DNA from 4 places in the Pararhizobium sp. LjRoot235 genome. Region 1 is predicted to be linked to each of the others. Evidence: predicted binding sites of a transcription regulator. Region 1 holds the regulator's gene; each other region holds the start of a gene.
What was found. The regulator LexA, encoded in region 1, represses DNA repair genes until DNA is damaged. The targets are predictions, from matches to a motif close to TGTTCNNNNTGTGTTCNG.
Positions count from the first base shown of each region.

Region 1 (7,173 bases):
GACCACGAAAAGCTGGTTCAGCTGCAACACGAAGCACCGGGACCGGGCAAGATCATCGTGCTGGACGGCGACGTCACCGATCCGCGGGATATGGAGCGCGTTCTCGCGGCCATCGAATATGAACGCGGCGCGATGGCGCTCGCTGTACTCAACGCCGGCGTCTCCATCCCGGTGCATGGCGAGGATATGCATCGAGAGGATTTCGAGAAGACATTTGCGGTGAACCTGCTCGGGACGGTCAACTGCCTCTTGCCAGCCGTGCGCCACATGCAGGCGAGGGGGCACGGGCAGATCGCCATCGTCTCCTCCGTTTTGGGCTACGGCGGCCTGCCGACGAGCGCTGCCTATGGCGCGACGAAGGCGGCACTGATCAATATGGCCGAAAGCCTGAAATTCGACCTCGACAAGACCGGCATCCGCCTGCAGATCATCAATCCAGGTTTTGTCGATACGGCGTCTGCTGCCAAGAACGAATTTCCGATGCCGGCTTTGATCAGCCCCGAAGAGGCGGCTGAAGGTATTGCCAAAGGCCTGAAATCAAGTGGTTTCGAGATCACCTTTCCAAAGCGCTTCACCTATATGATGAAACTGCTCAAGCTCCTGCCTTATGGGCTTTATTTCTGGCTGCTGAACAGGCTGACCGGATGGAAGGACCGGCCGCTTGTAACGCAGCGTCACGCCGCGGAGACGATGGCGCGCGACCCTCAGGCCGTGTGAAGCACGACAACCGCACCGAAGACGAGGACAAGTCCGACCCAGGCGATCGGCTTCAGTTTTTGGCGGAAGAGGAGGCGGCCGGAAATGGCCGTGCCGAAAATCCCGGTTGCGCCGAGGATGGCGTAGGCGATTGCCAGTTCCATGCCTTTGACCGCTTCCACCAACAGAGCAAAGGCTGAAAGCACGAGCAGGATCGACAAGGCGCCCCAGCCGCGGCGGGCAAACCCGTTCGACTTGGTGGACGCCAGATTGGCTGCAACATCCAGCACCCCCGCCAGCACCGCAAACAGGAAATAAACGTTAGACGCGGTCATCGGCCACTTCCAGTTCCTCTTCATCGTGAACTTCGCCTGCGTTGATGAGAATGATGCCACCGACCGCCATCATCAGGCCGATCATCTCCTGATTGCTCAGCACGTGATCAAAGATGAAAACCGAGACCAGCGTGATCAGCGCAATGCCGGAGCCTTCCCAGATCGCGTAGGCTATGCCGACCGCGATTTTCTTCACCGCCTTGGCGAGGAAGACATAGGAGAGGGCGATGGAGACATACATCACCGCATAGCCCCAGGCGCCGCCGCCGGAGGAGGCTGCTTTCATCACCGTCAGGCCGATAACTTCAGTGGTAATGGCGAGCGCCAGAAAAACCCATGCAAGGCGCACATCATCCCCTTGGAATGTTCGATTAAAGACGTTGGGGCTTGCATAAGCTCACCGACAGCGCCGGTAAAGCTGTAGCGATGACTTTATTGCGGGGCGGGTGGTTGAAACGGGCGGCCGGTCCCTGCAGCGGCGCCACGCCGTTCCGACTGTTCACCCAGCTCAACCGGTCAGCTCTTCTGAAAAGCAAGATGAGCACCCAACCCGATCAGCATCGCGCCGCCGGCACGCTGCATGAGGCGTTGCGCCTGGCTCGAGCGGCGCAGCCGGCCGATCACGGCGCCGGCCAGAAGCACACAGACGATATCGGCCGAGGAAAACATGAGATTGACGATCGTCCCCAGAATGGCGAGCTGCAGCCAGACGGGGAACGCGGCGGAGACATCGGCGAATTGCGGCAAGAAGGCCACGAAGAAGATCGCCGTCTTCGGGTTGAGAACCTCGACGGTGACGCTTTCGAAAAAGGCGCGCCGGGCGGATTTCGGCTCGATGCCGGGCAGGGTCACGTCCCCCTGCACCCGGGCGCGAAAAAGCGAAATGCCGAGCCAGACAAGATAGGCCGCCCCGGCGAATTTCACGGCCATATAGAGCATTGGCACGGCGTGGAACAGGATCGAAAGGCCGGCGGCCGCTGCAAAAACATGGACATAGCCGCCGAGATGAATGCCCAATACAGCCATCAGTCCCGACCATCGGCCGCGCGCGATCGTCTGGGCCGCGGCATAAAGCATGGCAGGGCCCGGGATGTAGGCAAAGACCGCGGTCGTGGCAAGAAAGGCGATCAGCAGATCGATTGATGGCATGGTCGGGCTCCGGTTTCGGCCGGCGAGGGCGGAAGTCTTCTCTACTATGGAATTGCAGGATTGTCGCGTCAGCTGATCGCAAGGCTGCCGGGCACGTCAAGCCCGGTGGGAGGGCGCATGGCGCGAGGTTCAAAACCGAAAGCGCAGGAGCCAGCCGATTCTCCCGAGGACCGGAGCCGCCGCGAAGGCGTAAATCGCCAGACGCGCCGCCCAGGATAGCCTGGCGATCTGTCTCGGATCGTAAGCTTCCGGATCATAGGCCGGCACTTCAGTCAACAGTTTCAGCCGCGGAACCTCAGTTTCGAGTTCACGCGGATCGTTTATCGCCCAATGCAGCCTGGCTCCGGTCACACGAACCGAAGGCTGCCAGCTGATGAGCGCCAGGCCGAACCGGCTATAGCCATCAAAGACCAACTCACCACTCGGGAGATGCGCGGTGAGCCGCCGCAGCAACTTCGGGACTTCGTCGGCCGGCAGATAAGGAAAAAGCCCCTCGGCAACAATGATCGCCGGACGGTCGGCCGGCACATCTGCGAGCCAATTCGGGTCCGTTACGGACGATCCGATCAGACTACAACCGTCGCGCTCAGGATAGAGTTTTCGGCGCAGCGCGACAACCTCGGGATAGTCCAGGTCAAACCAGCGGATGTTCGGCGCGGGATCGATGCGGAATATGCGACTGTCCAGCCCACAGCCCAGATGCAGGACGGTCGCGTCGGGATGGCGAGCGATGAAGTCACGCGTCCAGCCGTCGAGAATATGGGCGCGCATCGCCACGCCGATCATCAGGTCGCGATCGATCATCAGCCGCGAAAAATCATAGTCGATCCGGCTGACGGCCTCGGCGGCGAAACGATCCCGCAGAAGGGTATCCGGCAGGCGGCTTTCCCCGGCCTTCGCGTAAAGCGTGATGAGGAGGGTTTCCTTCTCCCCTGTCAGTGACACTTTTTCGGCCGTCATGGTGAACCCGTGGGGTGAGGGCCGCGCACCAAGTTGGCCGCAGCGCACGCATCCTCGAACGCGGCGACAGGCCGCTGCAATGCGCCCGAACTGTACCGCAGAGTATAGGCGACAACGCAGTTGTGAGTAAGGTCAGGCGACTGGGGAGCATGCGGGCCGGTCTCATCACACTGAAAAAATGCAAAGAAAAAAGGGCCGCACCATAAGTGCAGCCCTTTGAAACTGGCTCCCCGGGCCGGATTCGAACCGGCGACCTGTCGATTAACAGTCGAATGCTCTACCGCTGAGCTACCAGGGATCATCTGCGCGCTGCAGAAGTGAGGCTGCTAATACAAATGCTTTACCGATTTGCCAAGCGGTTTTTCAAAAAAAGTGCACAATCTTGTCTGACTGTGGAGAACTCCCCATCCGGGAAGGCCGCGCACTGGAAGAGCCGCACGCAAATCCGCGCTATGGTGTACGGCATCGAGAGCAAGGCAGGTGAGTTTATGGCAGAAGCGCAGAAAACGAAAAAATTCGGTATCGATGCGAGCAGACATGAACTCATTCTCGGGGCGTGGCGCCTGCGCCTGCCAAAGTCGCGGACCTTGCGTATCACCCTTGGCGCCGCGCTGCTCTTTGGCGGTATCCTCGGCTTCCTGCCGGTTCTGGGCTTCTGGATGGTGCCGCTGGGCCTGATCGTGCTGTCGCATGACCTCGCCTTCGTCCGGCGGCAGCGCCGCAAACTTTCCGTCTGGTGGGCGCGCAAGCGGCAGACGCCGTAAAATCTGCGCCACTCTGCAAGGGCCCGGCTGCAAGGGTCGTCGTAGGCCTTTATTCGATGAGGTGCCAATGGCCCTAGCCGCTGGAACCGGTTTGTGGGGTCGGATCCTTGTCGACCGGGGCCGGCTGCATCTGTTCCCCGGTCGCCGGAGCATTGTCGACGGCGCCCTGATCGGTGTCCTTGGCCGCCGGCGTGGTTTCCTCTATCCGTGTCGCCGCATCATTGTCGGTGCTTTCGCCGAATATCTCTGCGCCCGCCCAGGCAATGAGGGCAAGCACCAGGCTGGCGATGAGAACCATCAGCACCGGGCGGCCAAGCGGTCCTTGCCGGGCTTCGACACCGCTGATCTTCACCACCCGGTTCGTGTCTTCGGGCGAAATCTTGTTACCGCGTCCATTGACGACCATCCCTGCCTCCTGGAAGCAGACCGTGCCGCCGCCACAGGTTTCAACATGAGCGGAAAACGGCCGGACGGGGCAAATGTTCCGCTCAGCAAAGGCGGACATCGGCGGTGAGAGCGCTGAATGCCGGTTTTCGGCGCCGCAAGCCCAAAAACTCGCACCTTGAAAAGGTTCAACGAATTATGGGACTTGCGGAACACATATGGAACATATAGTGTTCGTTCTTGATTTGTTTCTCGATTTCCGGAGTGATCTTTCATGCTGACCCGCAAGCAACAGGAACTGCTTCTGTTCATTCACGAAAGAATGAAGGAATCGGGCGTGCCGCCGTCCTTCGACGAGATGAAGGACGCGCTGGATCTCGCTTCGAAATCCGGCATTCATCGGCTGATCATGGCGCTCGAGGAGCGGGGCTTCATCCGGCGCCTGCCGAACCGGGCACGCGCGCTTGAAGTCATCAGGCTCCCGGAGGCCTATTCCATGAGCCTGCAGCCCAAGCGCGGCTTTTCGCCGAGCGTCATCCAGGGCAGCCGCGGCGCTCCGCCGGCGCCAGTCGCCGCCAAACCGGTCGCGGCCAGCAATGAGAATAGCTCCGTCTCGATCCCCGTCATGGGGCGAATCGCAGCCGGTGTGCCGATCTCGGCGATCCAGAACAATACGCACGATATTTCTGTACCGCTCGAGATGGTCGGAACCGGCGAACATTATGCACTGGAAGTTCGCGGCGATTCGATGATCGAGGCCGGCATTCTCGACGGCGACACCGTCATCATACGCAATACCAACAGCGCCAGTCCCGGAGAGATCGTCGTCGCCCTGGTGGACGATGAGGAGGCAACGCTGAAGCGGTTTCGCCGCAAGGGCGCATCGATCGCGCTCGAGGCTGCCAACCCCGCCTACGAAACCCGGATTTTTGGTCCCGACCGGGTCAAGATCCAAGGCAAGCTCGTGGGCCTGATCCGACGTTACCATTGAGCGGCAAACCTGCGTCCGCGCGCCGGGGATACAGGCGGCTGATTTTCTTTGAAAATTGACGTTAGCGGGGGCCCGACAGTAGTCGCCGGCGGTTTGGTATCAGCAATGTGCGGTCTTTTCCTCGCGACGCGAACCGGCAACGGGTGGGAGACAGGTTTCTCCCATGAGAAAAAACTGGAATTCGGCCAAGGCGTCTTGCACTGGATGGGAAATCGGTCTAAACGCCCGTCACACGATTAAGAGATGATCGTTACGAGGCCTCGTGGCGGAGTGGTGACGCAGAGGACTGCAAATCCTTGTACCCCGGTTCAATTCCGGGCGAGGCCTCCAAAATTTTCCACAATATTCACAATTGGATAGGGTCGCCGCTTCAACCATGTTGGCAACCGTGTTCCATCACGCCGCCATGAACGGATATCGGCGTGATGTTTACGCCGATGGGACCGATAACGCGTGTCTCGCCGCGTTAAAAGAGCAATTCCGACGTTTCGCGAAACCGGTAAAAACGCGTTCCAAATGCGGCGCGGCGGCGCGCTGGCGATGACGATGCACTCCGGTTGAAACTCCGAATCAATGGCGACGAAATGCAGGAGAATTTAGCATTGCGGAATGCGGCCGGCGATCAATGATAGTAGAAGCATTCGCAATCGACCTTGCTGTCATCCGGCGCATTCCAGACGCGGACTGCCAGTTTCCTGGCCGTACCGGTCTCATCCAGCCGGAGGCCCAAAAGTGACACGGCCGCGAGTTTTGGATTGACCGCATCGATCTCGACCGTCGAGCCGACTTGATGGACGCCCTCTTTGGGCGTCCAGGTGAAAAACTGCACGCTGTAATGCATGGTGCTCTCCTTCACCGCGGATGGGTCAAATCCCAGTCCCAGACGGTACTGGACGATCCGGCAGGCAAACAGAAACGGCTCGCAACAACCGATGTGGTCTGCCTCTACCTCGAACCTAGCACGATTTGACGATCGAGTGAATCGTTATCGCGTGATTCCGGTTAGAAAGTTCCGCTCCAGCTCTCAAAACTTCGCGCTGCCGGACCACCCGCGCGGGTTAGTTCCCGCGGAACAACAGGCGCGAAATTGTCTTCGTAAAATCTCATCGGATTTGAGGATGACGGTGATGGAAAAGAGGGAGCCGCTGGGTCATATAGAAATTTCGTGGTTGCGGCGGAAGACGCGTCTGGCGCTGGTCGTCGGGGCAGCCAGATGCTCCAGGCATTCCACCCTGAAGGGATGCATGTATGTCACGCAGGATCGAACCGAGCGGCGAGTAATAGCACCGGCGTTCGCGCTGACTGGGTGTCGCGCCCGTCAGCATTTTCATTACCCCCCATTGGGAAAGCCTGATGCAGGAACGTCCAGCAATTCCGCGTACAAGATCAATTGGGTGCCGAGTTCCTTCGCGTCCGCTGCAGACATTGCTGCCTGAATCTGGTGCGGCGGACGATCTGTTGACTGATACACATCCCACTCACGCTGCGAAAGCGCATAGCCGAGCCGCAGAACGACGGCGCCGTGCAGCGGCATAGACGTAACGCCCCATTCCACGAGCGGTTGGATTCTGAGCTGTTCGTTATTGTCAAATTCCCAATTTGCGTTGTCAGCTGATCCCATGACGCAGATCCTCCCATGCAAAGATACGCGCGCCCTACGTCTGACAATGTATATTTAAACATTCTAAAATTCATGCACACTAAAGACGTACTTCCACGCATCCCTAAGGTCATTTGAATGTCGCTCAGATTCACTGCTCAGTGGCCGTCAGACAAGGGGTCACAGCAGGCACAGGCTGGTACTACGTGCCCGTGTCGCCCATCACACGTTGGGGAGCACAAGAGCTGCTCATCGCCTTTGATGTACGCCGGGCTGTAGACGTCCGCCGCTGCC
Region 1 is NZ_CAXUSP020000001.1:2,473,143-2,480,315, forward strand. It holds gene ACSQ2Z_RS11815 (SDR family NAD(P)-dependent oxidoreductase) at 1-717, shown strand, start outside; gene ACSQ2Z_RS11820 (SMR family transporter) at 705-1,031, opposite strand; gene ACSQ2Z_RS11825 (SMR family transporter) at 1,018-1,380, opposite strand; gene ACSQ2Z_RS11830 (LysE family translocator) at 1,548-2,180, opposite strand; gene ACSQ2Z_RS11835 (class I SAM-dependent methyltransferase) at 2,310-3,140, opposite strand; tRNA gene ACSQ2Z_RS11840 (tRNA-Asn) at 3,364-3,438, opposite strand; gene ACSQ2Z_RS11845 (hypothetical protein) at 3,629-3,904, shown strand; gene ACSQ2Z_RS11850 (hypothetical protein) at 3,978-4,310, opposite strand; gene lexA (transcriptional repressor LexA) at 4,563-5,279, shown strand; tRNA gene ACSQ2Z_RS11860 (tRNA-Cys) at 5,536-5,609, shown strand; gene ACSQ2Z_RS11865 (hypothetical protein) at 5,902-6,120, opposite strand; gene ACSQ2Z_RS11870 (hypothetical protein) at 6,610-6,900, opposite strand.

Region 2 (7,173 bases), 1.9 Mb from region 1:
TCAGCGAAAATCCGGCATCCGTCAGCGCCGCCTCGATCGTCTTCAGGCAGTTGCGGGTCTGTTCTTCCACCGTCTGCGGCATGGTCATGGTGGCATAGTCGTAGCCGGTCGTGCCGGAAACGAAGCACCAGTCGCCCTGGACCAGAGCGCGCGAATAGCCCGCCGTCTTTTCAAACGGCGAGCCGGACGAGATCAGTTTTCTCGCGCTGGGCATCGGGGCTCAGGCCCAGGGATGCGAAGCGGCGTTGGCCTTTTCGAACGTGTCGATGGCGGAGGCCTTCTCCAGCGTCAGGCCGATATCGTCGAGGCCGTTCAGCATGCAGTGGCGCTTGAATTCATCGAGCTCGAAGGTGATCTTGCCGCCGTCCGGGCCGGTGATTTCCCGGGCTTCCAGATCGACCGTGAGGATGGCGTTGGAGCCGCGGCTGGCGTCGTCCATCAGCTTTTCCAGGTCTTCCGGCGAGACCACCACCGGCAGGATGCCGTTCTTGAAACAGTTGTTGTAGAAGATGTCGGCGAACGAGGTCGAGATGACGCAGCGGATGCCGAAGTCGAGCAGTGCCCAGGGCGCATGTTCGCGCGACGAGCCGCAGCCGAAATTGTCGCCGGCAACCAGGATCTTGGCGTTCTGGTAGGCGGGCTTGTTGAGCACGAAATCCGGATTAACCGAGCCGTCCTCGTTGTAGCGGGCTTCGGCGAACAGTCCCGTGCCAAGGCCGGTGCGCTTGATCGTCTTCAGGTAATCCTTCGGAATGATCATGTCCGTGTCGATATTGACGACGGGAAGGGGCGCGGCAACGCCGGTGAGCTTGACGAACTTGTCCATGGCAATGGCCTTCGATTTCAACGGGACGGAAAAATTTCCGCCCAGCGTTTAGAGCAATTTTGCGCCGAAATGAAGGAAAATCTCACCCCGGAAAGCCGGAAAGTCGGCTTTCCGCCCTTAGAGATCGATGATCGTGCCGCGTCCGTCGTTCCAGATGCGCGGTTCACGCTCCTGCCGTCCCGCTGTGCGGCCTGCCGCCGCGCGCACCGGCTTCGGCGAAAGCCGCGCGGAAATGGCGCTGCCGATAACGAACACGGTCGCGATGCCGGCGAGCGCCAGGCCGAGCGAAGCCGTGAAGACCAGCGCCATCAGCATAAACGCGATGCCGGCGGCGGTGAAGAGGAGAGAGCGAATGCTTTGCATGATCGTACCTTTCGTTACCCCAAATGTGGGCCCGCCCGCTCGACCTTGCAAGACCTGCTTTGGTAGTGCCCTTCTCGATGACAGGTCTGGCTTGCGAAAAAGGCGAAAGCCGGGCACAAAAGCCGCATGAATTCAGTTGCCGATCGCCATCCCGTCCGCCTGCGCCGCTCGGTGCTCTCTGTGCCTGCCGACAATCCCCGCGCCCTTGCCAAGATCGCCACCCTTGCCTGCGACGCGGTGATCTACGATCTCGAGGATGCCGTTTCCTTCGACAACAAGGCCGCGGCCCGCCAGACGCTTGCCGGTCACCTCGCCCGCAAACGGCGCCGCGACATAGAAGTGATCGTCCGCATCAACGGCCTGAAAACCCGCTTCGGCGAAAAGGATCTGGCAGCGGTGCTTGCGCTTTCGCCCGACGCCATCCTCTTGCCCAAGGTGGAAAGCCCGCAGGACATCCAGGCGGTCGCAGACGTGCTGGCGGAAAACGACGCGCCGGATACCCTGCGTCTCTGGGCAATGATCGAGACCCCGCACGGGGTGCTCAATGCGGCGGCGATCGCCGAGACCGGCCGCACACGCGGCGGCAGGCTTGATTGTTTCGTGCCCGGCCTCAACGATCTGCGCAAGGAAACCGGCGTGCCCGCTTTGCCCGGACGCACCTATCTCGTGCCCTGGCTGATGCAGATCCTGCTCGCCGGCCGCAACTGCGGTCTCGATGTCCTCGATGCCGTCTTCAACGATATCAGCGATACGGCCGGGTTTTCCGCGGAATGCGCCCAGGGCCGCGACATGGGTTTCGATGGCAAGATGCTGATCCACCCGGCGCAGATCGGCCCGGCCAACGACCATTTCGGCGTCGATGCTGGCGCCGTCTTGGAGGCCAGAGCCATCATCGATGCCTTCGCGCTTCCCGAAAACCGCGACAAGGGCGTCATCAATCTCAATGGCCTGATGGTCGAGCGCCTGCATCTCGAGCAGGCCCTGCGCCTCGCCGCCAAGGCAGAGGCCATTCAGCATAAAAGGACTTGAACGATGAAACTCTACCGTTTCCTCACCGGCACCGACGATGCCGCTTTTTGCCATCGCGTCACCGACGCCCTCAACAAGGGCTGGTCGCTGCACGGCTCGCCCGTACTTTCCTTCAACAGCCAGACGGGCCAGCCCATGACCGGACAGGCGATCGTCAAGGACGTCGAAGGCAAGGACTATCACCCGGACATGAAGCTGTCAGAGCAGTAAAATGAAAAGCGCCGCGCGTCGTTTGATACGCGGCGCTTTCAGCCTTCGGGCTGTTGGGCAGCTCAGCCGCCCACATGCTCGACGCTCGCCTCGATCCGCTCCATGTCGTCGTCGGACAGGCCGAAATGATGGCCGATCTCGTGGATCAGCACATGGGTGACGATATCGCCCAGCGTTTCCTCGTTTTCCGCCCAATAATCGAGGATCGGCCGGCGGTAGAGGATGATCCGGTTCGGCATCTCGCCGGTTTCCATGGTGAAGCGTTCGCCGATGCCGCGTCCTTCGAACAGGCCGAGCAGGTCAAAGGGCGTTTCCAGCGCCATGTCCTCGAAAACGTCCTCGCTCGGAAAGTCGTCGATCTCGATGGTGAGGTTGGTGGCAAGCGCCCGGAATTCCTCCGGCAGGTGACTGTAGGCCTCCAGTGCCAGGGATTCGAATGTGCTGATTGTCGGCGCGTGGCGTTCGCGCCAATCGTCGCTCTGGTCTATGCGGGCCATGGGCACTCCTTATTGCCCCTTGATATAGCCATTTCATAAGCGTTTTTCGAGGGTTGAATTTGGATGTGCCCTGTCAAGGAATAAATTCTCATAAATTGTCGTTGACTCTTCCCTGAAGCTCTGGAATCAATAAGAACATAACAGGAACAATACGGATTGGAGTGACGTCATGGTGCAGACGCCCATGGCGCGTGAGCGGCTTTTTGCGCTCCGTGAAGAGATAGCAAGACTGGAAGGCAAACCGGTCCCTGCCATGGCGGCGGCCCGGCAGGAGGCCTTGGCCGAACGTGGCAGCGCAGACAGGGAAAAGCATCGTCTGCCGCTGGGCGTGACGATACTGGACGAGGCTCTGGAGGGCGGCGTACCGCTCGACGGACTGTCGGAAATCCGCTCGCATTGTCTGCGCGATGCAACGGTCTCGGCCGGTTTTGCCCTGGCGCTTTCCGCCCTCATGCAAAAACAGGCGGCGGCCGATCCCGCGCCGATCCTCTGGATCGCCGACCGGGTCACCGCAATGGAGGCCGGCGTGCCCTATCCGGTGGGGCTTAAGGATTATGGCCTCGATTCGGAGAGTTTCCTCCATGCGGCACCCCGCAAGCTGGACGAAGCCCTCTGGCTTGCCGAAACGGCGGTCGAAAGCGGCGCCTTCGCCGTCACCCTCTTGGAGGTCAAGGGCAATCCGGCCCATTTCGGCCTGACCGAAAGCCGGAGGCTCAGTCTCAGGGCAAAGGCGGCAGGGCGGCCGCTCTTCCTGTTGCGGCAATCCGGAGACGAGGAGGCAAGCAGTGCTGCCTTCCGTTTTCTGGTCGAACCCGCGCCCGCGGCAATCAGGCTTTTGCCGGACCGGTCGATGCTTGGCGGCAGCATCGGTAATCCGGTTTTCCGTCTCACCCTGGAGAAGAGCCGAAATCCGGCGCCCCTCTCCCTCATTCTGGAGTGGAACCCCCATGACCGTCAGTTTTTCCCCGCCCGCGAGCCAGAACAGGCTCGGCCTCCGCTCAAGCGCGCAGCGCATTCTCGCCCTCGCCTTTCCGCATCTTTCAACCGACCGGATCGCCCGCAGGAAATGGGGCCTGTCCTGGCGTTCGATCAGGCGTCCTGAGGCCCAACCCCTCGCCTGTTCCGGCCGGCTCAACAATGCCATGCGGCTGACGGCGCTCGACGAGGCCGCGGCAGCGATCGGCCTTAAGAAAAACCAGGCCGTGGCGGAAGCGCGGGCCATCTGTCCGAAGCTCGATGTCGTCGAGGAGGACCCTGAGGCCGATCGCCGCCTGCTCGATGGCATCGCCGACTGGTGCGACCGTTATACGCCCCTGGTGGCGCTCGACGGCCGGGACGGCCTGTATCTCGACATCACCGGCTGCGTCCATCTCTTCGGCGGCGAGAAGGCGCTGCTCCAGGATATTCTGTCGCGGCTCTTCCAGATGGGGCTCGATGCGCGCGGCGCCATATCCTCCGCGCCGGGGCTTTCCTGGGCGATCTCCCGCTTCGGCAATGGCGGCGTCATTGCCGACGAGGAGATGGAGCTTGTACTTTCGCCCCTGCCCGTCGCCGCGCTGCGATTGGAGGAAGAGACCGTCGCCGCGCTGCAGAAGCTTGGCTTGAAACAGACCGGCGATCTCATCCACGCGCCTCGTGCGCCGCTGGCGCGCCGCTTCGGAGCGCAGCTTCTGTTGCGGCTCGATCAGGCCCTCGGCCTTGACGAGGAGCCGATCTCGCCTCGCCGGCCGGTTGCCAGCCTCTCCGCCGAACGCCGTTTGGCCGAGCCCGTTCAGGCGGAAGAAGACATCCTGCATCTGACCGGGCAGATCGCCCTGTCGCTGAAAACCAGCCTGGAAGAGCGCGGCGCGGGCGGGCGGGCTTTCGAGCTCGTGCTGTTCCGGGTCGATGGCCGGGTCTTTCGTGTCGCGGCCGGCGCCTCGCAGCCGTTGCGCGATCCCAGGCGCATCGCCGCGCTCTTTTCCGAGCGCCTTCATGCCGTTCATGACGACCTCGATGCCGGTTATGGTTTTGAAATCCTGCGGCTGAACGTCACTCGCCATGAAGCCTTCGACGCCGCGCAGGAGGATTTTGATGGCGACCGGCAAAAGGATGTTTCCCTTGCCAGCTTCGTCGATCGCGTTTCGGCCCGTCTGGGCGAAGATTGCCTGCAGAGTTTTCAACTGCGCGAAAGCCACGTACCGGAACGGTCGGTGACGGCTGCTCCCGCCATCCGCACGCTGTCATCCGGCAAGAAGTCGGAGAAGAGCAGTGTTTCCTGGTCCCGCGGCGAACGGCCGCTGAGGCTGTTTCCGCGACCGGAGGTGGTGGAGGTCTCCTTGGCCGAAGTGCCGGAGGGCCCGCCGGAAAGCTTCCGCTGGCGGCGCATGCTGCATCGCGTCTCCCGCAGTGAGGGGCCGGAGCGGCTTGCCATGGAATGGTGGATCGATGGCGCCGATGTGCAGGCGCGGGATTATTTTCGCATAGAGGACGATGCCGGCCATCGCTTCTGGATCTACCGCGAAGGCCTCTACGGCCAGATGCCGCCGCCGCGCTGGTTCATGCATGGGGTTTTCGCATGAGCACGGCACTGCAATTTTTCGAGATCGGCGTCCGGACGAATTTTTCCTTCCTCGAAGGGGCGTCCAAGCCGGAGGAAATGGTGACGCAGGCCGCGTTTCTGAAGCTCGCGGGTCTCGGGATCGCCGACCGGAATTCTGTCGCAGGCGTTGTCCGGGCTCATGCGCAGGTCCGGGCGCTGAAGGAAGAATATGAAAAGACCCTTGCGGAAAACCGGGAGCGTCGCGAAAAGGGAGAAGCGGAAAAGCAACCCATGATGCCGGTTCCCTTCCAGCCGGGCGCAAGGCTGGTTTTTTCCGATGGCACGCCGGATATCCTCGCCTTCCCGCAAAACAGGAAGGGCTGGGCTCATCTCTGCCGCCTGCTGAGCGCCGGAAACCTCAGAACCCAGAAAGGCTCGTGTATCCTCAACGAGGCAGATCTTGTCGAATGGGGAGACGAGATGATGCTCGCCCTCGTTCCCAATCCTGCTTTGTCCGGTGATGCCGACGCGCGCGAAAAGCTGGAAGACTGCCTTGCGCACCTGAGAAAGCGCTTTCGCGAGAAAATTTATCTGGTGCTTTCGCCTTCCTACGACGGTCGCGATGCCGAGGTGTTCGCAAGCTTTTCCGTGCTGGCCGCCCGCAACCGCATCCCGCTGATGGCCAGCAACCAGCCGCTCTATCATCATCCTTCCCGCCTTCCCCTGGCCGATATCGTCACCGCCATCCGCGAGCATGTGACAATATCGGAGGCCGGCTTCCGGCTGGCCCCCAATGCGGAACGTTACCTCAAGGATGGGCGCGAGATGACGCGCCTGTTCCGGGACTATCCAAGGGCGATCGCCAATACCGAAAAGTTCTTCAGGAGCCTGTCCTTCTCGCTGGATGAGCTCAGCCACAATTATCCGGACGAAGGCGTCGAAGGGGAAACGCCGTCGCAGACGCTTGCACGGCTAACCTGGGAAGGCGCGCGCGAGCGGTATCGAAAAGGCATTCCTGACAAGGTGTCGAAGCAGATCGTCTACGAACTCAATCTCATCGCGGAGATGAAATACGAGCATTATTTCCTGACGGTGCGCAATATCGTCCATCATGCCCGTTACACGCTGAAAATCCTGTGCCAGGGGCGCGGGTCCGCCGCCAATTCCGTCATCTGTTTCTGCCTCGGCATCACGGAAGTCGACCCCACCACAACGACGCTTCTGTTCGAACGGTTCATCTCCACCGAGCGCAATGAACCGCCGGATATCGATGTCGATTTCGAGCATGAGCGCCGCGAGGAGGTGATCCAGTTCATCTATGAAAAATACGGCATTGAGCATGCCGGTCTGACGGCGGCGGTGACGAGCTACCGGGCGCGATCCGCCGGCCGCGAGGTGGCCAAGGCGTTCGGCCTGTCGGAAGATGTGCAATCGGCCCTCGCCAGCACGGTCTGGGGCTGGTCGGCCGAGGATCTGACGGAACGCGAGGCAAAGGCCGCCGGGCTCAATCTTTCCGATCCGACGACCCGGAATGTTCTCAAATACGCGACCGAACTGATGAGCTTTCCGCGGCATTTGACCCAGCATGTCGGCGGCTTCGTCATCACGCGGGACCGGCTGGACGAGGTCATGCCGATCATGCCGACGGCGATGCCCAAGCGCTACATGGTCGAATGGGACAAGGATGATCTCGATACGATCGGCATCCTGAAGATCGACATTCTCGC
Region 2 is NZ_CAXUSP020000001.1:532,558-539,730, reverse strand. It holds gene ACSQ2Z_RS02550 (RidA family protein) at 1-214, opposite strand, end outside; gene leuD (3-isopropylmalate dehydratase small subunit) at 221-826, opposite strand; gene ACSQ2Z_RS02540 (hypothetical protein) at 944-1,189, opposite strand; gene ACSQ2Z_RS02535 (HpcH/HpaI aldolase/citrate lyase family protein) at 1,316-2,218, shown strand; gene ACSQ2Z_RS02530 (DUF1737 domain-containing protein) at 2,222-2,428, shown strand; gene ACSQ2Z_RS02525 (metallopeptidase family protein) at 2,491-2,925, opposite strand; gene ACSQ2Z_RS02520 (ImuA family protein) at 3,095-4,027, shown strand; gene ACSQ2Z_RS02515 (Y-family DNA polymerase) at 4,068-5,486, shown strand; gene ACSQ2Z_RS02510 (error-prone DNA polymerase) at 5,483-7,173, shown strand, end outside.
Region 2: a site for LexA is predicted at 3,057-3,074, ahead of ACSQ2Z_RS02520 (ImuA family protein). Genes of this name have one in related genera too.

Region 3 (7,173 bases), 400 kb from region 1:
CGTTGTAGGTGTCGAGCGGATGGGCGGAGAGGTAGAAGCCGAGCACCTGGAATTCGCGATGCAGCTTCTCCGAAGCAAGCCATGGCGCGTAGGCCGGCAGGCTGATCTTTTCCGGCCCGGTGGCCGCCCCTGCCCCGAACATGTCGCTCTGGCCGCTGACCTTGTTGGCCTGGGCGATCTGCGCAAAACCGAGGACGCGGTCGAGGCCGCCCACGAGTTCGGCCCGGTCATGGCCGAAGCAATCAAAGGCGCCGGCGCAGATCAGGCTTTCGAAGACGCGGCGGTTCAGCAGCTTCGGATCGATCCGGAGGCAGAAGTCCTCGAGATTGGCGAAGGGCTCGTCTCCACGCACCTCGACGATGTGATCGACAGCCGCCTCGCCGACGCCCTTGATGGCGGCCAGCGAGTAGTAGATGCGGTTGTCACCGGTCTCGAAGCGCCTGAAGGAGGTCTGCACCGACGGCGGAATAACGTCGATGCCGAGCCGGGCTGCATCCTGGCGGAAATCGTTGATCTTGTCGGTGTTCGACATGTCGAGCGTCATCGACGCCGCCAGGAACTCGACCGGATAATGCGCCTTCAGATAGGCCGTCTGGTAGGAAACGATGGCATAGGCGGCCGCGTGCGACTTGTTGAAGCCGTAATTCGCGAATTTGGCGAGCAGATCGAAGATCATGTCGGACTGCGCCTTGGAGACGCCATTGGCGACGGCGCCGTCGACGAAGCGGGCACGCTGCTTGTCCATCTCCTCCTTGATCTTCTTGCCCATGGCGCGGCGCAGAAGGTCGGCTTCGCCCAGCGAATAGCCGGACAGGACTTGGGCGATCTGCATCACCTGTTCCTGGTAGACGATAACGCCCTGCGTTTCCTTGAGCAGATAGTCGATTTTCGGATGGATCGATTCGATCTCTTCCTCGCCATGCTTGCGGGCGTTGTAGACTGGGATATTCTCCATCGGGCCCGGACGATACAGCGCCACCAGCGCAATGATGTCCTCGATGCAGTCCGGCCGCATGCCGATCAGTGCCTTGCGCATGCCGGCACTTTCCACCTGGAACACGCCGACGGTGTCGCCCTTCGACAGCATCTCGTAGGTTATCTGGTCGTCGAGCGGCAGCGCTTCGAGCTTGACCTCGATGCCGCGCTTGGCGATGAAATCGACGGCAACCTTGAGCACCGTCAGCGTCTTCAGCCCGAGGAAGTCGAACTTCACCAGCCCCGCCTGCTCCACCCACTTCATGTTGAACTGGGTGACCGGCATGTCCGAGCGCGGATCGCGGTACATCGGCACGAGCTGCGACAACGGCCGGTCTCCGATGACGATGCCGGCGGCATGGGTCGAGGCGTGGCGGTAGAGGCCCTCGATCTTCTGGGCAATATCCAGAAGCCGGCCGATCACCGGCTCCTTGTCGACCTCCTCCTGGAAACGCGGCTCCTCTTCGATCGCCTTCGACAAGGGCGTCGGATTGGCCGGATTGTTCGGCACCAGCTTGCAGATCTTGTCGACTTGGCCATAGGGCATTTCGAGCACGCGGCCGACGTCGCGCAAGGCGGCGCGCGCCTGCAGCGATCCGAAGGTAATAATCTGCGCTACCTGCTCCCGGCCATACTTGCGCTGGACGTAGCGGATCACCTCTTCGCGGCGGTCCTGGCAGAAATCGATGTCGAAGTCGGGCATCGAGACGCGGTCCGGATTGAGGAAGCGTTCGAACAGCAGCGAGAACCGCAGGGGATCAACGTCGGTGATGGTGAGCGCATAGGCGACCAGCGATCCCGCACCTGAACCGCGGCCCGGCCCGACGGGGATATCCTGAAGCTTCGCCCATTTGATGAAGTCGGCAACGATCAGGAAGTAGCCCGGGAACTTCATCTTCTCGATGACGCTGAGTTCGAAGTCTAGCCGCTCGCGATAGTCCGTCTCGGAGTAGCCGGGCGATATGCCCAGCTTCTGCAGCCGGTCTTCCAGGCCCGCGACGGCCTGACGGCGCAGTTCGAGCGCCTCGGCGCGTTCAGCTTCCGCCGGATCGTCAGAGGCTCCGGTGAACCGCGGCAGGATCGGTCCGCGGGTCTTGAGCACAAACGCGCAGCGCCTGGCGACCTCGATCGTGTTTTCCAACGCCTCCGGCAGGTCGGCAAACAGCGCCGCCATGTCCTTGCGGCTTTTCAGGTAGTGATCCGGCGTCAGACGGAAGCGGCTGTCATCCGACACCATCGCATTGTGCGCCACGGCCATCAGCGCATCGTGCGCCTCGAACTCAGCCGGCGACGGAAAGAACGGCTCGTTGGTCGCGACCAGCGGCAGCTCGAGCTTGTAGGCGAGGTCGATGATCCGCCCCTCGTGACGGCGATCATATTTGCCGTGACGCTGCAATTCGACGTAAAGACGGTTCCCGAACAGTGCGGCCAGCGTTTTCAACCGGGTCTCAGCCTGAGCCGGATGACCGGACTTCAGGGCCATATCAACCGGTCCGCCCGACGCGCCGGTCAGCGCGATCAGGCCTTCCGTTCCGACCTCCTGCAGCCAGGACAAGGCAATGCGGACGGATTGGTTGCCTTCGCCGCCAAGATAGGCGCGACTGACGAGATCGACGAGACGGACATAACCGGCATCCGTCGCAGCGATCAGCACGATCGCCGGAAGTTTCGCCAGGTGCTGCGCGTGCCCGCGCTTCTCGCCCTCGGCCTCATCCTCCATATCAATCGACAACTGGCAGCCGATCAGCGGCTGCAGGCCGTCATCCACGCATTTCAGCGAAAACTCAAGCGCTGCAAACAGATTGTTGGTGTCGGCAATACCGATCGCGGGCTGCCCGTCCGCCACGGCCTTGCCAATGATCTTCTTGATCGGCAGAGCCCCTTCGAGCAGCGAAAAGGCCGAATGAACGCGAAGATGCACAAACTGCGGAGATGCTTCACCGTCCTGCTGCTTGTCGTTTACTGCATCCGCCATCGCGCACCCCGATTCCCATGAGGGCCTGAGGATATCCCGTTTCCGCCCGCCGGTGTCCAGATTTCATCCGCCAGGCAGCGGCTTTTTCATGTGACCTACCGCTTGTCCACAGCCGGGCATATGAAGCACCCACCGCTATCATGAGAAAACGCGCGTCACATCCCCATGACGATAATCGAAAAGCTGGCCACGAACATGGCGATTGAGGTGAAAGCAGCGAGGTCCCGAAGAAAGTCAGTCATTGCAAGGCTCCTTTTTCCGTTATGTTCTTATCTTGTTCTATTTATGTTCACTCGTCAAGCAACAACAGCAGATCTTCCGTCTCGGCATTCGCGAGATGGTAAACAGTTTCAATCGGGGCTTCCTCCGACAGTGAGGACCTCTGGACGCCTGCAGGCGAGCCGACTAGTCTCACGCCGATGACAATCAAAGGGCTTAGAAATGAGGATGTCACTGGCCGTCATGACGGCGTTTATTGGCCTTTCCGCAACTGCGGCGCAGGCTGCCGAAGCGATCGATCCCGAGCGCATCGTCTCCGCCGCCACCGGCGACTGGGACAAGGACGGCAGCTTGGATCTTGCAATGCTGGTTTCAGCGCCTGAGGGCAGCGAGGAGGATCACACGGTCTATATCTACCTCGATGACGGAGATACCGCGCGGTTGAAATTGAAAACCGTGGCGCCGAACAAGGTCTGGGGGGACCATATCATGGCCGGTCGAGCCCCCTTGATCGCTGCCTTGCCGAACGGCTCGATCCTGATCACGTCACATAACGACTCCATCGGCCGCAACCGCTGGGAGCAGAAGCTGACCGTCGCCTACCGGAATTTCGATTTCGTGGTCGCCGGATACACCTATTCGTCTTACGACACGCTCGATCTCGACAACACCTCGGAATGCGATTTCAACGTGCTCACGGGCAAGGGCAAGAGCAGTGGCAAGCCGATCGCCACCAAGGGCGAAATCGTGCTGCTGAAAGATTGGTCGGACGATCGCGGCCAGTCGGCCTGTGGCAACGAATAGGGTTGCTTCATAGCGCCGTGTTCGCTGCTAAAGTTCCACGACCTTGCCATCCTCGATGGTGACGCGGCGGTCCATGCGCGACGCGAGCTCATAATTGTGCGTGGCGATCATGGCCGCGAGCCCTGATTGACGCACCAGCGCTTCCAGCGCTTCGAAGACATAGCCTGCCGTTTCCGGATCGAGATTGCCGGTCGGTTCATCGGCCAGCAGCACCAACGGCGCATTGGCGACGGCCCTGGCGATCGCAACACGCTGCTGCTCGCCGCCCGAAAGTTCCGAGGGGCGATGCTCGGCGCGGTGGCCGATACGCATATAGTCGAGCAGCGCTGCGGCCCGTTCGCGCGCCTCAGCCTTGTTGAGGCCGGCGATCAGCTGCGGCATCATGATATTTTCGATTGCCGTGAATTCCGGCAGCAGATGGTGGAACTGGTAGACGAAGCCGATGTCGTTGCGGCGGATCGCCGTGCGCTGCTCGTCGCCGAGGGTGCCGCAGGACTGGCCGTTGATCAAAACCTCGCCGGCATCCGGCCGCTCGAGCAGCCCTGCCAGATGCAAAAGCGTCGACTTGCCGGTGCCCGACGGCGCCACGAGCGCGACCGTCTGCCCCCCATGCAAGGAAAAGTCGGCGCCCTTGAGGATCGACAGAACGCCCTCGCCCTGGGTGTAATGACGCTCGACGCCGGAAAGCTGCAATGCCACGCGCGCATTCATCGTGTCTGTAATCCTCATTTATTCGTAGCGCAGAGCCTGAACCGGATCGAGGCGCGAGGCGCGCCAGGCCGGAAAGATCGTGGCAAGGAAGGATAGGCTGATCGCCATGACGACGACTGAAATGGTCTCGCCCGGGTTCATGTCGGCCGGGAGCTGGCTCAAGAAATAGAGCTCGGGATTGAACAGCGTCGTGCCGGAAATCCAGGAAAAGAACTGCCGGATGGATTCGACGTTGAGGCAGACGACGATGCCAAGGAGCACGCCCGCGAAGGTGCCGACGATACCGATCGCCGCGCCTGTCATGAAGAAGATGCGCATGATCGAACCGGAGGACGCGCCCATGGTGCGCAGGATGGCGATGTCGCTGCCCTTGTCCTTCACCAGCATGATCAGGCCGGAGACGATGTTGAGCGCCGCCACCAGCACAATCAAAGTGAGGATCATGAACATGACGTTGCGCTCGACCTGCAGGGCGGAAAAGAACGTCTTGTTGCGGTCGCGCCAGTCGCTGATCAGCACCTGGCGGCCGGCGGCATCTTCGATCGGCTGGCGCAGGTCATCGACCAGATCCGGATTGGTGACGAAGAGCTCGATCGACTGGGCGATGCCTTCGGCGTTGAAATAGAGCTGCGCCTCCTCAAGCGGCATGAAGATGATCGAGGCGTCATATTCCGACATGCCGATCTCGAAGATCGCCGAGACGGTATAGGACTTGACGCGCGGGTTGACGCCCATCGGCGTCACGTCGCCCTCGGGCGCCACCAGCGTGATAGTGCCACCGGCGGTGATGCCGAGCTGTTCGGCCATGCGTGAACCGATGGCAACACCGGTTCCGGCCGTATAGCCGACGAGGTCGCCGGACTTGATATGATCGGAGATGGATCTCATCTTGATGAGATCATCGGCGCGCACACCGCGTACCAGAGCACCGGTGCCCGCCCCGCCCGGCCCCGAGGCGAGCGTCTGGCCCTCGATCATCGGGATCGCCATGGTGACGCCCTTGACGCCGGAAAATTTCGCCGCCAGGTCCGCATAATTGTCGAGCGGCCCGTCGAGCGGCTGGACGATCATGTGGCCGTTGATGCCGAGAATGCGCGAGATGAGCTCGGTGCGAAAGCCGTTCATCACCGCCATGACGATGATCAGCGTCGCCACGCCGAGCATGATGCCGATGAAGGAAAAGCCGGCGATCACCGAAATGAACGCTTCCTTGCGCCGCGAGCGCAGATAGCGCCAGGCCACCATGCGCTCGAACGTCGAAAACGGACGGCTCGACGGCGGCTGAACGGCGGCCGCTGCCTTGTCCTGCTCTAGCGTGGTGGCGCTCATCCCGGCTCCCTTATTTCGAAGCAGTCAGCTTGTTGATCGCAGCCTCGATGGTCAACGTCTCGCGGGCGCCAGTCTTGCGATCCTTGAGCTCGACCTCGCCGTTTGCCACGGAGCGTGGACCGGCAATGATCTGCACCGGCACACCGATCAGGTCGGCGGTCGCAAACTTGGTGCCGGCGCGATCGTCCTTGTCGTCATAGAGCGGATCAAGGCCGGCCTTGTTGAGCGCGCCATAGATAGTTTCGCAGGCAGCGTCGCAAGCGGCGTCGCCGGATTTCATGTTGATCACGACAGCATCGAAAGGCGCAATCGAAGCCGGCCAGATGATGCCGTTTTCGTCATGCGATGCCTCGATGATCGCCGGCACCAGCCGCGTCGGACCGATGCCGTAGGAGCCCATATGCACCGTGTGCTCCTTGCCGTCCGGCCCTTGCACCTTGGCGCCCATGGCTTCGGAGTACTTGGTGCCGAAATAGAAGATGTGGCCAACCTCGATGCCGCGCGCGGAGACCTTGGCGCCTTCCTCGATTGCGTTGAAGGCGGCCTCGTTGTGCATCTCCGAGGTGGCGGCATAGAGCGACGTCCACTTGTCGAAGATCGCCTTCATTGCAGCCGCGTCCCAGAAATCGGTGTCTTCGGCCGGAACGTCGAAGTCCAGGAAATCCTTGTGGCAGAACACTTCCGATTCGCCGGTGTCGGCGAGGATAATGAATTCGTGGCTGAGATCGCCGCCGATCGGGCCGGTGTCGGCACGCATCGGAATGGCGCGAAGCCCCAGGCGCGAGAAGGTGCGCAAATAGGCAGCAAACATCCGGTTATAGGAATCCACCGCGCCTTCACGATTGAGATCGAAGGAATAGGCGTCCTTCATCAGGAACTCGCGCGAGCGCATGGTGCCGAAGCGCGGGCGGATCTCGTCGCGGAACTTCAGCTGGATATGGTAGAGGTTGAGCGGCAGGTCCTTGTAGGACTTCACATAGGAGCGGAACACATCGGTGATCATCTCCTCGTTGGTCGGGCCGTAGAGCATCGGCCGGTCCTGACGGTCCTTGATGCGCAGCATTTCCTTGCCGTAGGCGTCGTAGCGGCCGCTCTCCTGCCAGAGTTCGGCCGATTGCAGCGTCGGCATCAAAAGCTCGACGGCGCCTGCCCGGTTCTGC
Region 3 is NZ_CAXUSP020000001.1:2,870,724-2,877,896, forward strand. It holds gene dnaE (DNA polymerase III subunit alpha) at 1-2,950, opposite strand, end outside; gene ACSQ2Z_RS13860 (hypothetical protein) at 3,392-3,973, shown strand; gene ACSQ2Z_RS13865 (ABC transporter ATP-binding protein) at 4,001-4,684, opposite strand; gene ACSQ2Z_RS13870 (lipoprotein-releasing ABC transporter permease subunit) at 4,703-6,013, opposite strand; gene proS (proline--tRNA ligase) at 6,024-7,173, opposite strand, start outside.
Region 3: a site for LexA is predicted at 3,226-3,243, ahead of dnaE (DNA polymerase III subunit alpha). Genes of this name have one in related genera too.

Region 4 (7,173 bases), 580 kb from region 1:
GCAGTTGCCAGCGCGTCGCGCAGATTGGCCACGGTCAATCCGCGCGAGGCCAGCTTCGACTGATTGACGTCGATGCGGAAGATCTTCTCCTGGTCGCCGTTGATCTGCACGTCGGCAACGCCCTCGACGGCGGCAAGCCGGTCGGTGATCTCGTTTTCGGCAAGCAGCGTCAGGTCTTCCATCGACAGCGTGTCGGACGTCAGCGCCAGCCGAAGGATCGGCTGGCTGTCGGCGTCCGCCTTGACGATGCGCGGCTCATCGGCATCTTCCGGCAGCTGGTTCGCCACCCGGCCGAGCGCATCGCGGATATCGTTGGAGGCCTGGCCGATATCGGTCGTATCGGAAAATTGCAGCGTGACGCGGCTCTGGGCATATTGCGAAGTCGAGGAAATCTCCTTGATGCCCTGCACGCGCGACACGGCGCCCTCGATCACCGAGGTCAGCTCACGGTCGACCGTCTCCGGCGAAGCGCCGTCGAAGGTCGTGTTGACGGACACCACCGGCTGATCCACCTGGGGCAACTCGCGAATCTCGATGCCATTCAAGGCCGCGAGGCCGGCAACGATGATCAGCGTGTTGACCACCAGCGCGAAAATCGGGCGGCGAATGAACAATGCGGTAAAACCGGCCGTGCGCCCTGCCTCGTGATGCTCGCCGCCCCCGCTCATTTCGTGGCCTCCGTTTCGGAGACCTTCTGTTCCTGACCGCTCTGTTGCGGCTTCTGTTGCCGCGGCTGCTCGTCGCTCGCCACACGCACGGTGCCGCCGTCACGCAGGCGCTGCACGCCTTCCATCACCACGGCATCGCCCTTGGCAAGCTTGGCCTCGACCAGCACCTTGTCGGAATTGCGCTGGATGATCTTGACCGGAATCTTCTGCGACTTGTCCTCATCGACGCGCCAGACATAGGAGCCGTCGGCGCTCCACTGGATCGCCAGCGGATTGACCGTCGGATACTTGTCGCCGGGGAAACGGACCGAGACCGAGAAGGACATGCCGGCCCGCAAAGTATCATTGGGATTATCGATCCGCGCCCTGACCCTCAGCGTCCGGCTTGCCTGGTCGATGCGGTTGTCGATGGCGTGAATGGCACCGGAAAACTCCGAACCCGGCAGAGCGATGGCCGACGCAGTGACCGCCTGTCCGACGGAGATCTTCGTTGAGAACCGCTCCGGCGCCCAGAAATCGACGAGGATCTGCGAGCGGTCGTCAACGACGGCGACCGGCGTCGAGGTCGTGACGTAGTCGCCCGGATTGACGGTGATGATGCCGACGATGCCGCCGGACGGCGCGACGATGTCGCGGCGTTTGAGATCGAGTTCGGCCGTCTGCAGGGCGAGTTTGGCGGCCTGCATGGCGAATTCCGCCTCGCGCAATACGGCAACGGAGACGGCATCGCCGAGCTTGCGGTTGCGCTCGACCTTTTCGCGGGCACTGTCGACGGCGACTTTGGCCTGGGCCGCCGCGATCTTCTGTTCATCGCTGTCGAGCCGGGCAATGACCTGCCCCTTCTTGATCCGATCGCCGGATTTGGCGAGAATCTCGATCAGATTGCCGGTCGCCTGCGGCGTGACGGCAACGGAGACGATGGCCTCGCCATTGCCGATCGCGTTCAGCCTGTCATTGACAACGGCGCTATCCACCGGCTGCGTGACGACGAGCGGCGCACCGCCAGCCTGCCCGCGCCGGCCCGACCCTTGTCCCGAACCTTGTCCTTGTCCTTCCGCGGCACCATCCGCCGGCTTTGCGGCTAAAACCAGCAGTTGCTCGGGTACGCCCGCCTTGGCAAGCATCGCGCCGGCGCCCGGCACGAAGCGGACCCAAATACCAAGACCCACCACGAGAATGACCAGGCTGATCAACAGCTGCTTCCAAAGCCGCATCAACGAACTCCATTGAAATCCACGGCTCCCGGCAGCAACAGCGCGCGGGGTCCATCAAACAAGGCCAACTATCCCCTTTTGCCGCGGCGCGGGCAATGCCACAATACCATCATTACGCAATTGTAATGAAAGCCATTTTCGGCCCAGCGCGGCCGCTGGCCCGTCAATTCAGCCCGGAGACCCCATGAGCACCATCGCCAAAAATCAGAGCCCGGAATCCGATCCCCGCGTCAAAGTGGTGTTCGACGACATCCGCACCACCCGCAAGTCGGACTTCATCAATAATATGTGGCACTACCTCGCCTTCGATCCCGGCCTGCTCGAAGACACCTGGGCCGAGGTCAAGGCGGTGATGGCAACGCCGTCCGCGCTCGATCCGCTGACCAAGGAGATGCTCTATATCGCCGTCTCCGTCACCAATGGCTGCGGCTACTGCGCCCATTCCCATACGGCCGCTGCGAGGGCCAAGGGCATGACCGCCGAAAAGCATGCCGATCTCCTGCGCGTCATTTCGCTCGCCGGCAAGACCAACCAGCTGGCGACGGCGCTGCAGGTCCCGGTCGATCCCGCCTTCGATGCCGATCATCGGCCCTGATCGCGGCGGAAACGCGGTTGTTTGCGCAATGAAGCTGGACTTCACGGAATAAAAGAAGAACGGAATTCTGGCCTTTCGGCACCGAATCACTACATTGAGCCGCATGAGCAATGGATTTGACGACATTCCCTTCTTCGATGAGGAGCCGGCGCCGCGCCCCGCGCGCGGCCATGGGCCGGTGCCGCCAGCGCCCTCAGGCGGCATCGCCGCCCGCGCCATGGCAGCACGTGACCAGCATCGGGCGCCCGATTATCTCTCCGGCCTGAACCCGGAACAGCGCGACGCCGTCGAAACCCTCGATGGCCCTGTTCTCGTGCTCGCCGGCGCCGGCACCGGCAAGACCCGCGTGCTCACCACCCGCATCGCCCATATCCTGTCGACCGGCCGCGCTTATCCGAGCCAGATCCTCGCCGTCACCTTCACCAACAAGGCGGCACGCGAAATGAAGGAACGTATCGGCGTATTGGTCGGCTCAGCCGTCGAGGGCATGCCCTGGATGGGCACCTTCCACTCGATCGGCGTCAAATTGTTGCGTCGCCATGCCGAACTTGTCGGGCTCAAGTCCTCGTTCACCATCCTCGACACGGACGACGTGGTGCGGCTGATCAAGCAGATCATCCAGGCCGAGGGCATCGACGACAAGCGCTGGCCGGCCAAGCAATTTGCCCAGTTGATCGACGGTTGGAAGAACAAGGGCTTCGGCCCTGCCGACATCCCCGAAGGCGATGCCCGCGCCTTTGCCAACGGCAAGGGCCGCGAACTCTACGCCGCCTACCAGGCCCGGCTGATGACGCTGAACGCCTGCGATTTCGGCGATCTGTTGCTCCACCCGATCCGCACGTTCCGCGCCCATCCGGATATCTTGCGCGAATATCACGACAAGTTCCGCTATATCCTCGTAGACGAGTACCAGGACACCAACACCGCCCAGTATATGTGGCTGCGGCTGCTTGCCCAACGGCCGCGCGCACGCGGCCCAATCTCCCCCCCTGAGGGGGAGATCAGAGGCGGCACCGTCAACATTTGCTGCGTCGGCGACGACGACCAGTCGATCTATGGCTGGCGCGGTGCCGAGGTCGACAACATCCTGCGCTTCGAGAAGGATTTTCCCGGCGCCAAGGTCATCAAGCTGGAGCGCAACTACCGCTCGACGGAGCACATCCTCGGCGCCGCCGCCCATCTGATCGCCCACAATGAAGGCCGCCTCGGCAAGACGCTGTTCACCGACCGCACCAACCCGGACGACGACAAGGTGCAGGTGCATGCCGCCTGGGATTCCGAAGAGGAAGCCCGCGCCGTCGGCGAGGAGATCGAGCAGCTCCAGCGCCAGAACCACAATCTCAACGACATGGCGATCCTGGTGCGCGCCTCCTTCCAGATGCGCGAGTTCGAAGACCGCTTCGTCACGCTCGGCCTCAACTACCGTGTCATCGGCGGCCCGCGCTTCTACGAGCGGCTCGAAATCCGCGATGCGCTCGCCTATTTCCGCCTCGTCTGCCAGCCCGCCGACGACCTCGCCTTCGAACGCATCGTCAACACCCCGAAGCGCGGCCTTGGCGATACGACGGTGCGCAGCCTTCACGACTATGCCCGCAGCCGGAATATCCCGATGCTCGCAGCGGCTGCCGATCTCATCGAAACCGACGAGATGAAGGCCAAGCCGCGCAAATCGCTGTTCGACGTCGTCACCATGTTCAAGCGCTGGCAGGGCCTGCTTGAAACCACGCCGCATACGGAGCTTGCCGAAACCATCCTCGAAGAGTCCGGCTACACGGACATGTGGAAGAACGACAAATCGGCCGAAGCGCCCGGGCGGCTCGAAAACCTCAAGGAACTCATCCGCTCGATGGAGGCGTTCGAGAGCATGCGCGGCTTCCTCGAACATATCGCGCTGGTCATGGATGCCGAGCAGAACGAAAACCTCGACGCCGTCTCGATCATGACTTTGCATTCAGCCAAGGGCCTCGAGTTCGAAACCGTCTTCCTGCCCGGCTGGGAAGAAGGCCTCTTCCCGCACCAGCGTGCGCTCGACGAAGGCGGCCGCTCGGGCCTTGAGGAAGAACGCCGCCTCGCCTATGTCGGCCTGACGCGGGCAAAACGCCGCTGCCACATCTGGTTCGTCTCCAACCGCCGCATCCACGGCTTGTGGCAATCGACGCTGCCCTCGCGCTTCCTCGACGAATTGCCCGTCACCCATGTCGACGTCGCCGAGACCGAACAGTCCTATGGCGGCTACAACCGCGGCGGTTACGGCCAGTCGCGCTTCGACAAGCAGGAGCCGTTTGCCAATTCCTATTCCACCCCCGGCTGGAAACGCGCCCAGGCCCACAAGACCGACGCCACTCGCGACAACTGGGGCAGCCGCTCCGGCGTCGGCATAGAGCGCATTGGCTACGGTGAGAGCGGCCCCCGCGCCCGCACCATCGACGGCGAGCTCGTCGCCAAGTCGAAGATCGACGAACCTTCGAAATTCAACGTCGGCGACCGCGTATTCCACATCAAGTTCGGCAACGGCAATATTGCCGGGATCGAGGGCAACAAGCTGACGATCGACTTCGACCGGGCCGGGCAGAAACGGGTGCTGGACGGGTTTGTCGAGCGGGTGTGACGCTCGGCTTGGATCCTCGGGTCAATCCTCGGGTAAAGCCCGAGGATGACGGCTTTGGGGATTCGGATTGAAAAAAACCGACAACTACAAAAGCAGATTGAAACACCAAGCCAGCGATGGTCCTCCACGCCCACCTCCCCTCCGTCATCCTCGGGCTTGACCCGAGGATCCATCCGTAGTCACCAACGCTTACATCCGGGCGATGCGCGTGCTTGTCCCTTGGATCAAGCCTGAGGATGACAACCCTTCTTAGGCAGCCTCCCTATAACCATCCTGCCCATCAAGGCTTACCGTTCATCGACAGTCCTCCCTCCCCACCGTCATCCTACAACAGCATATTGAAACACAAAGCCAGCGATGGTCCTCCACGCCCACCTCCCCTCCGTCATCCTCGGGCTTGACCCGAGGATCCACAGCCGCGCTCTCCAAAGCCCAAAGCCAAGCCCACAAACTTCGGTCAAGCGCCAATGCCGACCCGCAGCCGCGAAAAAAATCACCCGCAAACTCCCCGCCCCTTACATCCATGCCATAATCCGCTCGTCCCGCCCACGGATACGCTGCCAGCCGTGGCTGCGAGGCGGGGCCGGCGCCGGGTTCGGGGAAAGGACGGAAGTCCCCGAGGCTGGGGCTCGCAAGAAGGTTCCCCTCCGCAGGCCGATGCTGCTGCGGGCGTGCAATCGCACAGAGGGCCGACAAGGCCGTAGCGGAACGAGTTTGCGGGCAAAAACCGCCGAACGGGGCGCTGAGAGGTGTCACCTATTCTATTCATACGAGGCAGCTTTCAGCGCCCCGTCCGAACAGAAACCAAAAACACGGCGAGCGATCGCGCGTGAAGAATGGAACCGTGCCCTCCCGGTCGTCATCCTCGGGCTTGACCCGAGGATCCACACGCAAACCCAACGCGCAGACGTGGGTTGGCTCCGGTTCTGGATCCTCGGGTAAAGCCCGAGGATGACGACACCAAAGAGGAGGCCGCAGCAACAAAGGGCGCCCGACAAGAATCTGCTGCCCGCACCGGTGCGAGCGGGAAAAGTCCCTTCTGAAAGCCACCCGCTCACAGCCGCCAACGCCTGTTTTCCCCATCGGCGCCGGCTGTGCTAGGCTCGATGCCAGAGGGGCGGATGGCGTAGTCATGACACGTGCACAGCAAGTTGGCGTCATCGTCGGTCTGATGATCGTGGCGATCCTGACGATGTTGCGCGCCAGTGACCCTCAACTCATGCGGCAGGCCCGTGCAGTGGCCTTCGACGAGTATCAGCGCATCGCGCCGCGGGCATTCCAGGATCTGCCGGTCCGCGTGGTCGACATAGACGAAGCGTCGCTGAAAGAATTCGGCCAATGGCCATGGCCGAGGGACCGCATGGCCAAACTGGTGAACAGGCTTTCGGAGATGGGAGCGGCGGCCATCGCATTCGACATTCTCTTCTCCGAACCCGATCGCCTTTCGCCACGCACGGTCATGCGCGATGTCGCCGGGGTCGATCCCTCGCTCGTTGAACGGCTGCCGGACAATGACGAAATTTTCGCCCGTTCGATTGCTGAAAAGCCGGTCGTGCTCGGCTTTGCACTCTCCAACGAGGGCAACGACCGGCCTCAGGTAAAGGCCGGCTTTGCCTTCACCGGCGAACCGCCCTTCCACGCGCCGCCCCGCATCACCAGCGCGACACCCCTGCGCCCGCAACTCGAGGCCAATGCCGCCGGCATCGGCCATATCAGCCTCAACCCCGGCGATCCGTCGGCGGTGGTGCGCACCGTGCCCCTGCTCTTGAGCGATGGGCAGCAGCTCTATCCCAACCTTGCGCTCGAAGCGCTGCGCGTCGCGCAGGGCGCGTCCACCTACGTGCTCGCCGATGCGCCGGACGTGCCGGACACCATTACCCTGATCAAGATCGGAGATTTCGTCGTCCCGGTGACGGCAGCAGGTGAACTCTGGCTCTATGTCACTCCCGACAGGGCGGACAGGTATATTTCGGCGCGACAGATACTGGCTGCCGAAGGGATTTCGCCCGAAACAGCCGCGGCAATGCAAGGCAGCATCGTCTTCGTCGGCACCTCGGCCGCAGGCCTCCAGGACATTCGCACGACGGC
Region 4 is NZ_CAXUSP020000001.1:1,888,709-1,895,881, reverse strand. It holds gene ACSQ2Z_RS08990 (efflux RND transporter permease subunit) at 1-668, opposite strand, end outside; gene ACSQ2Z_RS08985 (efflux RND transporter periplasmic adaptor subunit) at 665-1,882, opposite strand; gene ACSQ2Z_RS08980 (carboxymuconolactone decarboxylase family protein) at 2,067-2,477, shown strand; gene ACSQ2Z_RS08975 (ATP-dependent helicase) at 2,581-5,085, shown strand; gene ACSQ2Z_RS08970 (CHASE2 domain-containing protein) at 6,218-7,173, shown strand, end outside.
Region 4: a site for LexA is predicted at 2,522-2,539, ahead of ACSQ2Z_RS08975 (ATP-dependent helicase). Genes of this name have one in related genera too.